Regions from separate parts of the Mesorhizobium yinganensis genome, predicted to be linked through region 2. Evidence: riboswitches for the same ligand, from Rfam matches in the RefSeq annotation. Region 2 holds a riboswitch; the other holds the start of a gene.

Region 1 (5,107 bases), on a different contig from region 2:
ATCTGGATCGGCCATCTGATCTCTCTGCTCGACCGGACGCTCAACCGCGCCACCGCCTCCGACACGACCCGTCGCTTTTGGGGCTGCATCGCCTTGATTCTGCTGGTCGGCATTCCGGCAGGCATCGCCTTCGCGCTGGCGTCCCTGCTCGGCGCTCTACCTTTCGGGATCCTGCTTACGGCCGTTCTAGCATGCACCTTGCTGGCCCAACGCAGCCTCGCCAGCCACGTCAAGGCCGTCGCCGAAGCGCTTGATCGCGAAGGATTGTCCGCCGGCCGCAGAGCCGTGTCGATGATCGTCGGCCGCGACCCGGAAGAACTCGACGAGGCCGCCGTCTGCCGCGCCGCCATCGAAAGCCTCGCCGAGAATTTCTCCGACGGCATCGTCGCGCCGGCCTTCTGGCTCGGCGTTGGCGGGTTACCTGGCGGTGTCTCCTACAAAGCGGCCAACACCGCCGATTCGATGATCGGCCACCGCACGCCAAAGCACCTTGCCTTCGGCTGGGCGGCCGCGCGTTTCGACGATCTCATCAACCTGCCCGCCTCGCGCCTGACTGCTCTGCTGCTGGTGGCGGCCGCTTGTTTCGTTCCCGGTGCCAGCCCCGGCGCGGCCTGGCGCACCGTGTTGCGCGACGCCAAAAAACACCGCTCGCCCAATGCCGGGTGGCCGGAGGCGGCGATGGCCGGCGCGCTCGGACTGGCGCTGAACGGGCCACGCGCCTATGGGGGCGTGGTGGTCAAGGATGCCTTCATGGGCGAAGGCGGACGCCGCGAGGCGACCACCGCTGACATTCTCCGGGCGCTGCGGCTGTATTGGACGGCCGATGCGCTTCTGATCGTGTTGTTCGCGCTAATTGCGGCGCTCCTGCATCTCAACTGGAGCCACTGACCGTCCGGCGCGTTTAGCCCGACGTGACACCGTCAGACGATGGTGAACGGCCATGCTGACACGTCTCGACAAACTCTATTACCGTCTCCAAGCCCAGCATGAATGCCTCAGTTGGGCATTCTGCGCCATTGCGGGCAAGCCCGGCCTCGTGCTGGAACTCGGCCTCGGCCATGGCCGCACCTACGATCATATGCGCAAGCACTTGCCTGATCGCGAGATCTACGTCTTCGATCGCGCGATCGACTGTATCGCCGATTGCAGGCCTCCGCCGGAGCGTCTGATCGTCGGCGAGATTGGCCGGACACTGGTGGCTCTGACGGATCGCTTCGCGAGGCGCGTCATGCTCGCCCATGCCGATCTTGGGACTTATGACCGGAAGCGCGACAAGGAGACAGCCAGCATGCTCGCGGCCTGTCTGTCTCCGCTGCTGGCGCCGGGCGCCATCGTTGTTTCCGATCTTCCACTCAATCTTGAGGATGCAAGTCAATTGCCGATGCCAGACGGCGCGCGGGAAGGACGGTATTTCGTCTACCGAAACGGCTTTCGAAAAACATAAAGCGTGTCGCATCCGACCGGCCACATTCTGCCGGCGACGGTTTGGGACAAGGTCGAGGGCTTCGTCGCAGGTCGGGCTGGTGACCCGGACAAGACGAAGCCCGACGGATTTGGCCCAAAGCGGCCCGGTAGAATGAGGCCGATTGGGTGCGACATGTTTTAAAACTCGATGCCTTGCTGCGCCTTCACGCCGGCTGCGAAATGGTGCTTCGTCGCGCCCATTTCGGTGACGAGGTCGGCGGCCTCCACCAGCGCCGGCTTTGCGTTGCGGCCGGTCACCACGACATGCAACCTCTCGCGGCGGTTCGCCAGCGCGGCAACCACCGTATCGAGATCGAGATAGTCGTAGCGCAGCGCGATGTTCAATTCATCGAGCACAATCAGGCTGATCGACGGATCGGCCATCAGTTCGAGCGCCTTCGCCCAGGCAGCCTCCGCCGCCGCAACGTCGCGTTTCAGGTCCTGCGTCTCCCAGGTGAACCCCTCGCCCATCGAGTGCCAGACGATTTTGTCGCCGAAGGCGGCAAAGGCGGCTCGTTCGCCCGTATGCCAGGCACCCTTGACGAATTGCACGACGCCCACCCGCTTGCCGTAGCCGAGCATGCGCAGAGCCAGCCCGAAGGCGGCGGTCGTTTTGCCCTTGCCAGGACCGGTGTTGACGATCAGCAGGCCTTTTTCAATCGTCTTGCCCGCTACCTCGGCATCCTGGACCGCCTTGCGCTTGGCCATCTTCGCCTTGTGGCGGGCCGCTTCCTCGTCGTCGACGCTCTTCATTTCATTTCACCCGCATCGGCAGCCCGGCGACCATGAAGACGACGTTGTCTGCCACGGTGGCCACCGCCTGGTTCAGCCGCCCCGCGGCGTCACGAAATTTTCGGGCCAACGCATTGTCGGGCACGATACCCAGCCCAACCTCGTTCGAAACGACGAACCAGGGGCCGCGCGGGCGCGAAAGCACATCGGCGAGCCGCCGGCTCTCGGTTTCCACATCATGTTCGGCGAGCATATGGTTGGAAAGCCAGAGCGTCAGGCAATCGAGCAGGACCGGCCTGCCGTCCGGCACGGCGGCCAGCGCCCCGACCACATCGAGCGGGGCGTCCACCGTTTCCCATCCGGCAGGACGCCGGGCGCGATGCAGTGCAATACGTTCCCGCATCTCGTCGTCATAGGCCTGCGCCGTGGCGATATAAATCCAGGGCGCCGGATAGGCCGTCACGAGTGTCTCGGCGTGCGAACTCTTGCCGGAGCGCGCGCCGCCGAGAACGAAGGTCAGCGAGGTTTTGTCAGGCAAGCTGGTTGCGCAGCGAGCCCGCGGTTCCGGAAAACCGCGTCCGGATAGCGCCCACCAGACCGCCGAGCAATACCCAGAAGATCAGGTTGGTGACGGTGGAAGCGACCACGAACTGGTGGTGCAGGTCGGCGGGGATCGGCGATTCATGGCTTTCCGGCTGCGGTGCGCCGACGATATGCGGTGCAACGATCAGCGCCACGCCGAGGATCGACAGCACCACCGTGCCCCGGAAGGCGATAAGCGCAAGTCCCGCAGCCGTTGCGGCCACGGTCGCGACCCACCATACCTGCCGCTCGCCGAGGTCGGCAGCCGGCATGGCCGGCAGTTCCGGCGGAAGGCCGAGGCCGGGCGCTAGGGTAAACACCGCAAAGCCGGCGAATCCCCAGAGCACACCGGAGCGCCAGCTCGAAATGCCGCCTGCGAATTCCGAGACGGCAACGAGAATCAACGCGAAGCCGAAGCCGCTGACAAGATTGGCGAGCACGTTGAAGGCGAAACGCTCGAACCCGTCGGCGGGCGCCCAGCCCCCGTGGTCATGCTCATGTTCATGCGCGGCGACCGCCGGTGCAGCTTCGCTGGCCGCAGTTGCGTCGGCTGCCGGTGCGCCATGGTCATGGGCAGGCTCGGCGGCGTTTTCATAACTTTCCGCCTTGAGAATCAGCGGATCGGTGGCAAAAGATTGCATTGCGGCCATGACGAGGCTTGCCAATAGCCCCGCGATCGCCGCGATGAACACGACGTTGCGAAAGAGGTTCATGTCAGCCCCTCTTCAGTGGCAGGGAAACGCCATCGAATGGCGATAATCATGAGCCGCGTTGTGTGCGGCCTCCACCTGCGAGAAGCCGACGAAGCCTACGATGAAGATGCCAAGGAGTGCAGCCAGCGCAAGCTGCATCGCGCGCGACGATGCCGACACCTGTACGCCGAGGGAGGTCGAAGCCGTGTTCATTCCAAATGTCCCTTTCGCCCTCCACCCGAGGGCCCTTGATCCAAACCTGTCGCCGGCAGGTCTCCTGGCTCGCGGGTTCTCGCCCGGCCCCGCCTTCCCGAGGAAAATCCTCAGTGGCATTCGGGGTGGGCTAGCCGCTTACAGTTGCGGGGGCAGCCGCGGCATTGGGCGAACAGCCCGCACCGCATTCCCTCTTGGTTCCAATCGGAACCGACGACGATCGTGACAATAGGCGTAAATCGGCGCCGCTGCAAATCCGATTCCGACATTGCGTGACCGGCTTAGACGGAATCGCTTTCGCCGGCGGCGAGTTCGGCGGCGACCAGTTGCTGCAATCGCCAAAGGCAGCGGTCGTGTATGCCGCGCGATTCGAGATTGCGCACGGTCTGGAACAGATAGTCCGCGCCCGACCCCAGATGCCCACAAGCCCGTGCCAGGATATGCGCCACATCGGCATCGCTTCGCTTGCCGGCAAAGGTGCGGCCCTTGGGGTTGACCGCGAAGCCGAGAGCCGCCAACGGCCCGTGAGCCGTATCGAGCTTCAGCCAGGTCGGCAGGTAGGTGGAAGGCTTTGCCGTCATCTCGCGGCGGATCAGACGGGAGATGACCTCAGAGGGGTCGCCGGCCGGCAGGCGGAAGGCGACCCCTTGGCACTGGCCGCCACGCATCAGGCCCATCATCAGCCCCGGCTGCTCAAGGGTGCCTCGCCAGCGTGTCTGGTGAATGCAGAAGGCGCGATGATAGCCGCGGGCAGTGGCGATGCGCTCCTCGATATGGTCCACCTCTGGCTTCCAGATCAGGGAACCATAGGCAAACAACCAGATCGGGCCGGGCGGCCGTACCGCAATCGTGGCATCGAGGAGACGTGCATAGTCTTCCTCGTCGAGATAGCCGAGCCCAGGCTCCGGACCGGTATCGGCGACGTGTCGACGGCAGCGCGCCACCATCTCCTCGGTCAGTGCCATCATGCGCGGCTTCATGCGGCTTTCCCCGCCTCGGGCGCCCTCGCCCCTTCGCCGCGCACAATCGCCCGGCGCTGCCCCCTGTGGCAAGCCGCGCCGGCACGGAGTTGACAAAGCCCGGCGCGAGGTGTCCGCTCATACAAATGGAGAACGCGATGACCCCTGAATCGGTGAAGAGCGATCCTTACAACGGCCTGCTGTCGGCCGAGGCCACCCTGCCTTCCGCCGCCTATTGGGACGAAGCGGAGTTCCAGCGCGAGCTTGAGGCGATCTGGTATCGCAACTGGATCATGGTCTGCCGCGAAGCAGACCTTTCCCAGCCGCTCGCCTACCGTGTCTTCACGCTGGGCACACAGCAGATCCTTATGCTGCGCGACGACCGGGGCGATTTGCACGCCTTCCACAACACCTGCCGTCATCGCGGCTCACAGCTTTGCCGCGACGCGGAGGGACGGCTGAAGG
Region 2 (5,107 bases):
GGATAGACGGCGGTGGCCGACGGCACCATCGTCTCCTCGTCGGCCTGCACCTTGACGCGGATGCGCAGGTTCTGACGCGGCGACAGGAGGTGATAGACCACGTCAAACCGTTTTGCCCGCGACGGATAATCTGCGCCGCAGATATCGATGACCGACACGAATTGGCACTGCACATCGTTCTTCAGGAACGACAGCACCTCGACGATGTTCGCCGCCTCGACCGACAGCGTCAACTCGCCATAGGCGACGATGGCCTTGTCCAGCCGTCCACCCAGCTTCTCCGACAAATAGGCCGAGAGATCGTTAAGCGCTTCGCTCATTCGGATCACCGTTCGATCGTGCCGGTGCGGCGGATCTTCTTCTGCAGCAACAAAATGCCGTAGAGCAACGCTTCCGCCGTCGGCGGGCAGCCCGGCACGTAGATGTCGACCGGCACCACGCGGTCGCAGCCGCGCACCACCGAATAGGAATAGTGATAATAGCCGCCGCCATTGGCACAGGAGCCCATGGAGATGACGTAGCGTGGCTCAGGCATCTGGTCGTAAACCTTGCGGAGCGCCGGCGCCATCTTGTTGGTCAGCGTGCCTGCGACGATCATCACGTCCGACTGGCGTGGGCTCGCGCGCGGCGCGATGCCGAAGCGCTCGGCGTCGTAGCGCGGCATGGAGATGTGCATCATCTCGACCGCGCAGCAGGCCAGGCCGAAGGTCATCCACATCAGTGAGCCGGTGCGCGCCCAGGTGATCAGCGCCTCGGACGAGGTGACGATGAAACCTTTGTCGGACAACTCATTGTTGAGCTCGCCGAAGAAAACGTCGTCGGAACCTACCGGCTTGCCGGTGTTCGGATCGATGATGCCCTTCGGCCTTGGCGCGACGAGCGTTGCGGAAGCGTCGTTCAATCCCATTCCAACGCTCCTTTTTTCCACTCATAGACGAAGCCGATGGTCAGCACGGCCAGGAAAATCATCATCGACCAGAAGCCGAGCATGCCGATCTGGCCGAACGAAACCGCCCATGGAAACAGGAAGGCCACTTCGAGGTCGAAGATGATGAACAGGATCGACACCAGATAGAAGCGAATGTCGAACTTCATGCGCGCATCGTCGAACGAATTGAATCCGCACTCATAGGCCGACAGCTTCTCCGGGTCGGGGTTGCGGTGGGCGACCAGATAGGGCGCAACCACCAGCGCGACCGGGATGGCGATCGACACGGCGAGAAATATGACGACGGGAAGATAGGAACTGAGTAGTCCGTCCATGCTCCGGCCTTCCGTTTGCGATCCTGACTGGTCCGATCATAGCACGGAACGGGAGGCTGGGACCGCGACAGTCTGACCCGATCGGCCAGCGCCCGAAAACCTTGCTGCGATGCGGCGAGGGTTAGCGCAGGCAGTGGGGCGAAGCAAGCCGAACCTTGGCGAATTCGCGGCATGTATCAACCACATATGCTGTCAGGATGATGACGCGGGCCGGTGGACGAATGGCGAAGCGCCCGTCCATATGGTGCAGCGCCGAAAAAAGCTCCGACAAACACCAACAAACACCGCCGGAATGCAGATGAAGGAAAAGATCTCTCTTGCTCTTGCCCGCCGTGTCGCCATTGCCGCGCAGGGCCTTGCCGACCCGCGTCCGGAAGGGCCGATCACACGCCGGCATTTGACAAAAACGCTCGACCGGCTGGGCCTGCTGCAGATGGATTCCGTCAGCGCGGTGGTGCGCGCGCATTATATGCCGCTGTTCTCCCGCCTAGGCCCGTACCCGATGGCGCTGCTCGACGACGCCGCAGCACCAGGCAGGAAACGCATGCTGTTCGAATACTGGGCGCACGAGGCTTCGCTGCTGCCGCTGGAAAGCTGGCCGCTGATGCGCTGGCGCATGGAGCGGGCGAACGCCAATGACGACATGGAGATCTACAAGGGCCTTGCCCGCTGGGCCGACGACAAGATGCCGTTCATCGAGGAGGTTTTGCAGGAGGTCAAGGCGCGCGGCCCGATCGCCGCCTCCGACATCGACGGCGCCAAGGGCAAGGGCGGCTGGTGGGGCTGGAGCGATGAAAAGCACGCCTTCGAATGGCTGTTCTGGGCGGGCCGGATAACCACCGCCTCGCGCCGCGGTTTCGAGCGGCTCTATGACCTGCCCGAGCGCGTGCTGCCCAAGGAAGTCTTCGACCGCCCCGACATTCCGGCGGCCGAAGCGCATCGCGAATTGCTGCTGAGGTCGGCCCGCGCGCTCGGCATCGCCACCTATGGCGACCTGCGCGACTATTATCGCCTGTCGCCCGGGGATGTGAAGGGCCGCCTGGAGGAACTGGTCGAATCGGGCGACCTGCTTCCGGTCTCGGTCGAGGGCTGGAAAAACCCGGCCTATCTCCATTCAGGTACCCGGCTGCCGCGAAAGGTCGAGGCGCGCGCCCTGCTGGCGCCGTTCGATCCGCTGGTGTGGGAGCGCGCCCGCTCCGAACGGCTGTTCGATTTCCACTACCGCATCGAGATTTATACGCCGGCCGAGAAGCGGCAGTTCGGTTATTACGTGCTGCCCTTCCTGCTCGGCGACACCATTGTCGGGCGTGTCGACATGAAAGCTGATCGCCCGGCCGACGTGCTGCGCGTTCTGGCGGCCTACGCCCAACCGGGAGCACCGCCGAACGCGGCCGAGGAACTGGCGGCGGAAATAGAGCTGATGCGCGGCTGGCTGGGGCTGGAGCGGACCGAGATCACGCCGGCGGGCGAACTTGGCCCGGCGCTACGCGACATCCATGGTCGCGCGGCTGCGTTGACAGGCTCGGCCACGGGGGCCTAAATCATGGCCGACGGTCCCTTCCCCGCAACGGGAAGGGCTAAGAGGGAACGCGGTGCGGGTTTGGGCCCAACTCCGCGGCTGTCCCCGCAACTGTAAGCGGTTAGCCCGCGCCGAAGGCCACTGGATGAAAAATCCGGGAAGGCGGCGCGAGGCGCAGGAGCCGCGAGCCAGGAGACCTGCCGTCAGCCTAGAAATCCAAAAGTCCGGCGGGTGACCCGGACGAGGAGTATCGTTTGGACCAGACCGCCTTCTTCCCGGCGACGACTGCCGAGCCATCCGCCGATACCGGCGTGACGCTGGTCGTCTGCTCATCCTGCCGCGACGCGACCGGTTCCGACGCCCGCCCACGTCCCGGCGAAATTCTTGGCGACCGCGTGCGCGAGATCGCGCATGGCGAAGGCATTGCCGTGCGCCAGTTGGAATGCCTCGGCAACTGCAAGCGCCGCCTCAGCGCCGCAATGCTGCGCGACAACTGCTGGAGCTACGTGTTCGGCGACCTCACCGTCGACAACGCGTCCAACCTCGTTGCCGGCGCAAAACTGTTCGCCACCTCGCAGGACGGCCTGCTGCCCTGGCGCGGCCGCCCCGACTGCCTGAAACGCGGGCTTGTCGCCCGCATCCCGCCCGCTTCGTTGCTCAAGGACCTTTCATGACCACTTCGCTTGCCCGAACACCCTGCACCGTCGTCACCGGCTTCCTCGGCGCCGGCAAGACGACGATGATCCGCCACATCCTCGAAAACGCCGGCGGCCGGCGGCTGGCGCTGATTGTCAACGAGTTCGGCGATGTCGGCATCGACGGCGAAATCCTGAAGGGTTGCGGCGTCGACGCCTGCCCGGAGGAAAACATCATCGAACTCGCCAATGGCTGCCTGTGCTGCACCGTGGCCGACGATTTCGTGCCGGCGCTCGACCAGATCCTCGCCAAGGAGCCGAAGGTCGACCACATCATCATCGAGACTTCCGGGCTGGCCCTGCCAAAACCGCTGGTGCAGGCGTTCCAATGGCCGACGGTGAAGAGCCGCGTGACCGTCGACGGCGTAGTTGCGGTCGTCGATGGCCCGGCGCTCGCCGCCGGAAAAGTCGCCAACGACATGGAGGCGCTTGCCGCCCAGCGTGCCGCGGACTCCACTCTCGACCACGATGATCCGGTCGAGGAAGTGTTCGAGGATCAGGTCGCCTGCGCCGATCTGGTGATCCTGTCCAAGAGCGACCTGATGAACACCGAGGCGGCGAGCAAGGCCAAAAGCCTGATCGACGAACATCTTTCGCGCGCCGTGAAGGTGGTGCCGACGGCGCAGGGCCGCGTCGATCCTTCCGTGCTGCTCGGGCTTGGGCTCGCCGTCGAGGACGACATCGAGAACAGAAAGACCCATCACGACGGCGAACTCGACCACGAACACGACGATTTCGATTCCTTTATCGTCGAGTTGCCGAAGGTTGCGGACGCCGAGGAGTTGGCTCGGCGCATTTCGGCCGCCGCCGAGAGCGAGAATGTGCTGCGCATGAAGGGTTTTATTGCGGTCGACAACAAGCCGATGCGGCTTCTGGTGCAGGCCGTCGGCCCGCGCGTCAACCACTATTACGACCGCCCCTGGACCGCAGACGACGACCGCCGCTCGCGGCTGGTGGTGATCGGATTGAAGGGGCTCAACCGGGCGAAGGTCGAAAAGATACTCGTCGGATAGCGCGAAGCCTATGCACATCCTGCCCACAACATCCGCTTCGCTCGACGATCTCGTCGAGCCGGTCGACCTTGACCAATCGCCGGCGGATATCGCGGCGCTGTCCTTCACCGACAGCGACCTGGCTGCGATCGCCTCGGCCTGGCGGCGGGGTGGCGACGCGCTGCCGTCGATGCGGCTCGCCCCGCTGCGCGACCTGCGCCACCCGATGTCGGTCGACCTCTGGATCGAGAAGGCCGCGTCACACGCAAAAGTCATCCTGGTGCGCATCCTCGGCGGCTATGACTGGTGGCGCTACGGCTGCGACCAGCTTGCAGCGCTGGCCCGCGCCAAAAACATCGGGCTGGCGATGCTGCCCGGCGAATGCCGCGAGCAGGACGAGCGGCTGGTCGAGAGCTCAACGCTGCCGCGCGCCGAACTCGACGCACTCTTGGCGCTGTTTCGCGAAGGCGGGCCGGGCAACATGGACGTGCTGGTTCGCCGGCTTGTAGGACTGGCGCGTGGCGAGGAGACTGCTGCTGCGCCGGTCGTTTTACCGAGAGCGGGATTCTACTTTCTCAGAGGGGAGCTCGCCAGGCGCACCGCTCTCTCCCCTCTTGAGGGGGAGATGTCGGCGAAGC

What was found. Region 2 has a riboswitch for cobalamin ahead of ABMA59_RS17050 (DUF1636 family protein). Riboswitches for the same ligand answer to the same signal wherever they lie in the genome.
Region 1: it holds a riboswitch for cobalamin, as region 2 does, so the genes downstream of both, ABMA59_RS04495 (CbtB domain-containing protein) here and ABMA59_RS17050 (DUF1636 family protein) in region 2, are expected to answer to the same signal.

The regions. Positions count from the first base shown of each region.
Region 1 is NZ_JBEBMH010000002.1:183,258-188,364, forward strand. It holds gene cbiB (adenosylcobinamide-phosphate synthase CbiB) at 1-888, shown strand, start outside; gene ABMA59_RS04475 (class I SAM-dependent methyltransferase) at 941-1,444, shown strand; gene cobO (cob(I)yrinic acid a,c-diamide adenosyltransferase) at 1,603-2,217, opposite strand; gene cobU (bifunctional adenosylcobinamide kinase/adenosylcobinamide-phosphate guanylyltransferase) at 2,219-2,734, opposite strand; gene ABMA59_RS04490 (CbtA family protein) at 2,727-3,491, opposite strand; gene ABMA59_RS04495 (CbtB domain-containing protein) at 3,504-3,683, opposite strand; cobalamin riboswitch at 3,721-3,913, opposite strand; gene ABMA59_RS04500 (gamma-glutamylcyclotransferase) at 3,965-4,663, opposite strand; gene ABMA59_RS04505 (aromatic ring-hydroxylating oxygenase subunit alpha) at 4,801-5,107, shown strand, end outside.
Region 2 is NZ_JBEBMH010000008.1:175,634-180,740, forward strand. It holds gene ABMA59_RS17030 (NADH-quinone oxidoreductase subunit C) at 1-320, opposite strand, end outside; gene ABMA59_RS17035 (NuoB/complex I 20 kDa subunit family protein) at 326-907, opposite strand; gene ABMA59_RS17040 (NADH-quinone oxidoreductase subunit A) at 898-1,263, opposite strand; gene ABMA59_RS17045 (winged helix-turn-helix domain-containing protein) at 1,562-2,803, shown strand; cobalamin riboswitch at 2,798-3,001, shown strand; gene ABMA59_RS17050 (DUF1636 family protein) at 3,037-3,456, shown strand; gene cobW (cobalamin biosynthesis protein CobW) at 3,453-4,490, shown strand; gene ABMA59_RS17060 (cobaltochelatase subunit CobN) at 4,501-5,107, shown strand, end outside.